2 regions of the Stutzerimonas balearica DSM 6083 genome follow, and region 1 is predicted to be linked to the other one. Evidence: predicted binding sites of a transcription regulator. Region 1 holds the regulator's gene; the other holds the start of a gene.
What was found. Region 1 encodes FliA, which starts transcription of late flagellar genes. Its sites were predicted from a motif close to CTAAAGTTTNNNNNNNNNNNGCCGNTAA; they were not measured.
Positions count from the first base shown of each region.

Region 2: motA (flagellar motor stator protein MotA) is a predicted target of FliA. The motif match lies at 1,475-1,502, and genes of this name have one in related genera.

Region 1 is NZ_CP007511.1:2,693,164-2,695,363, reverse strand. It holds gene fleN (flagellar synthesis regulator FleN) at 1-527, shown strand, start outside; gene fliA (RNA polymerase sigma factor FliA) at 545-1,270, shown strand; gene CL52_RS12205 (chemotaxis response regulator CheY) at 1,343-1,717, shown strand; gene CL52_RS12200 (protein phosphatase CheZ) at 1,741-2,200, shown strand, end outside.
Region 2 is NZ_CP007511.1:3,854,263-3,856,462, forward strand. It holds gene motB (flagellar motor protein MotB) at 1-517, opposite strand, end outside; gene motA (flagellar motor stator protein MotA) at 527-1,378, opposite strand; gene CL52_RS17985 (HDOD domain-containing protein) at 1,533-2,200, shown strand, end outside.

The DNA.
Region 1 (2,200 bases):
AGCATGCCGGTCTGATCCAGGCCTTCAGCGAGCTGGGCGATGAGCTCGATGTGCTGATCATCGACACCGCAGCCGGTATCGGCGACGCCGTGGTGAGCTTCGTGCGTGCCGCCCAGGAAGTCTTGTTGGTGGTCACCGATGAGCCGACGTCCATCACCGACGCCTATGCGCTGATCAAGCTGCTCAATCGCGACTACGGCATCAGCCGCTTCCGTGTGCTGGCCAACATGGCCCACGCGCCGCAGGAAGGCCGCAACCTGTTCGCCAAGCTGACCAAGGTCACCGAGCGATTTCTCGATGTCGCGCTGCAATATGTCGGCGCGATTCCCTACGATGAGTCGGTGCGCAAGGCCGTGCAGAAGCAGCGCGCCGTCTACGATGCCTATCCTCGGGCGAAGTCCTCGCTGGCGTTCAAGGCCATTGCGCAGAAGGTCGATACCTGGCCATTGCCTGCCACCCCGCGTGGGCACCTGGAGTTCTTCGTCGAGCGACTGATCAATCCAGGCACTGCCGGGAACCACGAATGAAAACTGCCGGATCCGCTATGTATTACAGCAAGGCACACGAAAAGGATGCGCAATATCGCCTGATCGATCAGTACGCCCCGCTGGTCAAGCGCATCGCCTACCACCTGTTGGCCCGCCTTCCGGCGAGCGTGCAGGTCGACGACCTCATCCAGGCAGGGATGATCGGGCTGCTGGAAGCGGCAAAGAAATACGACTCGGGCAAGGGCGCCAGCTTTGAAACCTACGCCGGCATCCGCATCCGCGGCACCATGCTCGACGAGGTGCGCAAGGGCGACTGGGCGCCCCGTTCGGTGCATCGCAACTCGCGCATGGTCAGCGAGGCGATCCGCGGCATCGAAGCCAGAACCGGGCGTGACGCTAAAGATCACGAGGTTGCGGCCGAACTTAAGTTGAGCCTCGACGAGTACTACGGGATTCTGGGCGATACGCTTGGCAGCCGGCTTTTCAGCTTCGACGATCTGCTGCAGGAAGGCGAGCACGGCGAACTGAACGAGGATGCCGGCAGCGCGCACCCGGAACCCTTCCGCGACCTCGAAGACGAGCGTTTTCAGCAGGCCCTGGCCGATGCCATCGCCAATCTGCCCGAGCGGGAAAAGCTGGTGCTGTCGCTGTATTACGACGAAGAGCTGAATTTGAAAGAAATCGGTCAAGTGCTGGGCGTCAGCGAATCGCGCGTAAGCCAGCTGCATAGCCAGTGTGCCGCGCGTCTGCGGGCGCGCCTTGGCGAGTGGCGTGCCGCCTGATCGACTGTATTGCTGCGAGACGTGCTCGGTTGCCGAGATTTTGGAATTACGGAGGTCGACTTGGACAAGAACATGAAAATCCTCATCGTCGATGACTTCTCGACGATGAGACGCATCATCAAGAACCTCTTGCGTGATCTGGGGTTCACCAATACGGCCGAGGCCGACGACGGCACCACGGCCTTGCCGATGCTCAAGAGCGGCAGTTTCGATTTCCTGGTGACTGACTGGAACATGCCCGGCATGAGCGGCATCGACCTGCTGCGCCAGGTGCGTGCCGATGAGCGCCTCAAGCATCTGCCGGTACTGATGGTCACCGCTGAAGCCAAGCGCGACCAGATCATCGAAGCGGCCCAGGCCGGGGTCAACGGCTATGTGGTCAAGCCCTTCACCGCCCAGGTGCTCAAGGAAAAGATCGAGAAGATCTTCGAGCGCGTCAACGGCTGAAGCAGCAACGCCGCGAGGGCACTATGACGCAAGCAGATCAAAGCCTGGCAGAGTTCGAAGCGACTCTGAAGGCCAACGCCCCCAAGTTGATTGAAAGCCTGCAGCAGGGTCGTTTCGACGAAGCGACGCAGATGTTCAATGAGCTCAGCCAGGCGCGCAACCACAGCCTTTATCAGGAAGTCGGCAAGCTCACCCGCGAGCTGCACAACGCCATCGTCAAGCTCGAGATGGATACCTGTGCCACTGGCGGCGATCCGTCACCGATAACCGATGCCACCGACCGGCTTTCCTATGTCGTGGAAATGACCGAGAAGGCCGCCAATCGCACCATGGACCTGGTGGAGGAGTCCGCGCCGCTGGTCAACTACGTGAGCTACGAGGCCCAGAGTCTGACGGCGGACTGGCAGCGCTTCATGCGCCGCGAAATGGACGCCGACCAGTTCCGCAGCCTGGTCAAGCGCATCGACCAGTACCTCAAGCGCA
Region 2 (2,200 bases), 1.2 Mb from region 1:
CGGCGCTGCCGAGCTCGAACATCGGCCGGTTCTCGGCATCCATGATCTGGATGCGCAAACCGTCACGGGTGATCTCGAACAGGATCTGGTCCTTGAAGCGCTCGAGCTCGGGGTTCTCGTCGACCTTGTTCTGCAGCTCCTGCAGCAGCAACTCGAGGCGCTCGCGCTCGACCTGCTCGGCCAGGCCTTCGGCCTGCTCCGCGTCGAGCTCGGCCTTGGCCTGCTTCACATCCGGTTCGACCTCGGGGTTGAGGGTGCGGTCCGGCGAAGGCGTCGGCGTGCCGCCCAGATCGATCACGTGCGGGCTGGCGCTCTCGGTGAAGCCGATCGGATCCTGGAAATAGCCGGAGATCGCACGCTTCTGCTCCGGCGTGGCCGAACTCATCAGCCACATCACCAGAAAGAACGCCATCATCGCGGTGGCGAAGTCGGCAAAGGCGATCTTCCAGGCGCCGCCATGGTGCCCGCCCGCGGTTTTCTTGACCCGCTTGACGATTATCGGCTGGTTGTTGTCCATGACCGGGCCTTAGCTGCCGCGCATGGCCTGCTCGAGCTCGGAGAAGCTCGGGCGATGCGCCTGGAACAGCACCTTGCGGCCGAATTCTGCAGCCAGCGAGGGCGGCATGCCCGAGGCCGAGGCCACCAGCGTCGCCTTGATCGCTTCGTACAGGTTGAGTTCTTCCTTGGCGTCATGTTCCAGCGCCCCGGACAGCGGACCGAAAAAGCCGTACGAGGCGAGGATGCCGAGAAAGGTGCCGACCAGCGCCGTCGCGACCTTTTCACCGATCTCGGCGTTGGTGGCGTCGGCGAGGATCGACATGGTGATCACGATGCCCAGCACCGCGGCGACGATACCCATCGCCGGCAGTCCGTCGGCGACCTTGCCCACCGCGTGCGCGGGGTGCTCGAGCTCCTCCTTGAGGCTCGCCAGTTCCATGTCGAACAGCCCCTCGAGCTCGTGGGGCGCCATGTTGCCCGACGACATGATGCGCAGGTAATCGCAGATGAAAGCGGTCATGCGCTCGTCCTTGAGCACGCCCGGGTAGCGGGAGAACACCGCGCTGGCCGCCGGATCCTCGAGATCGGCCTCGATGGCCATCATGCCTTCGCGACGGCTCTTGTTGAGCACCGCGTAGAGCAGCCCGAGCACTTCCAGGTAGTAGGCCTGGGTGAAGCGGTTGCCGAACATCTTCAGCGACTTCTGGAAGACGACCTTGGTGGTGGACGCCGGGTTGGCCTGCAGGAAGCCACCCAGCGCGGCGCCGCCGATGATCATCAGCTCGAAGGGATGCACCAGCGCGGCGAGCTTGCCGCCGGACAGCAAAAAGCCGCCGAGCACACTGCCGAGGACCACGAAAATACCGAGAATCTTGACCATACGAACCCAGTTGAATGACAGCGAAGCCGCGGCAAGGCGGCCCGTCGGACGTCGGCAGTGCCCCGACGCCGCGGGGTTGCCAAAGAATTGTTCGGGTTATCGGAAATTTTGCGCGAGACTAAAGACCACCCCGACAAAAAGCCAGCCTGGCACCATGACCACAGCTCCTTCGCTTCCGCGCAGCATCCCCGCCTGGATCAAGGCTCTCGACGATGTCCAGCTGCCCGCCTTCGCCGGCCCGCATGCCAAGGTGCGGGCGGCGTTGCGCAACGGCGAGCTGTCGATGCGACAGATCGCCGACGAGATTCACGCCAGCCCGGTACTGGCGCTGAACTTCATCCGCGAGGCCAATCGCAGCAGCGCCGGAGCCAATCCGGTCGACAGCCTGGAGAGCGCCCTGAGCCGCATCGGCCTGCAACGCGCCGAGGAACTGCTGGCGCGCATCCCGGCCCGCGAGGCGCATGAAATCCCCCAGCCGCTGCGGCAGATGGTGCTGATCAGCCGCCACGCCAGCCAACAGGCCAACGGCCTGTTCGCCGCGCGCCTGGCGCGGCTGTGGCAGGAGATTCACTGGGGCAGCCTGCTGTTTCTGGCACCGGCGTGGACGCTGGTGGCGGCCTATCCGCAGCTGCTCGAACAGTGGGAACAGCGCCTGCTCGTGCGTCGTGAGCCGGCACGACGCCTGGAGATCGAGCTGCTCGGCGTGCCCCTGCAGGAACTTTGCCTGGCGCTCGCCCGCCACTGGCACCTGCCGGAATGGATCGTTCAGGGCTATCGGCTGCTGGGCGGCAACCGCCGCCTGCTGGTCAAGGCGCTGCATAT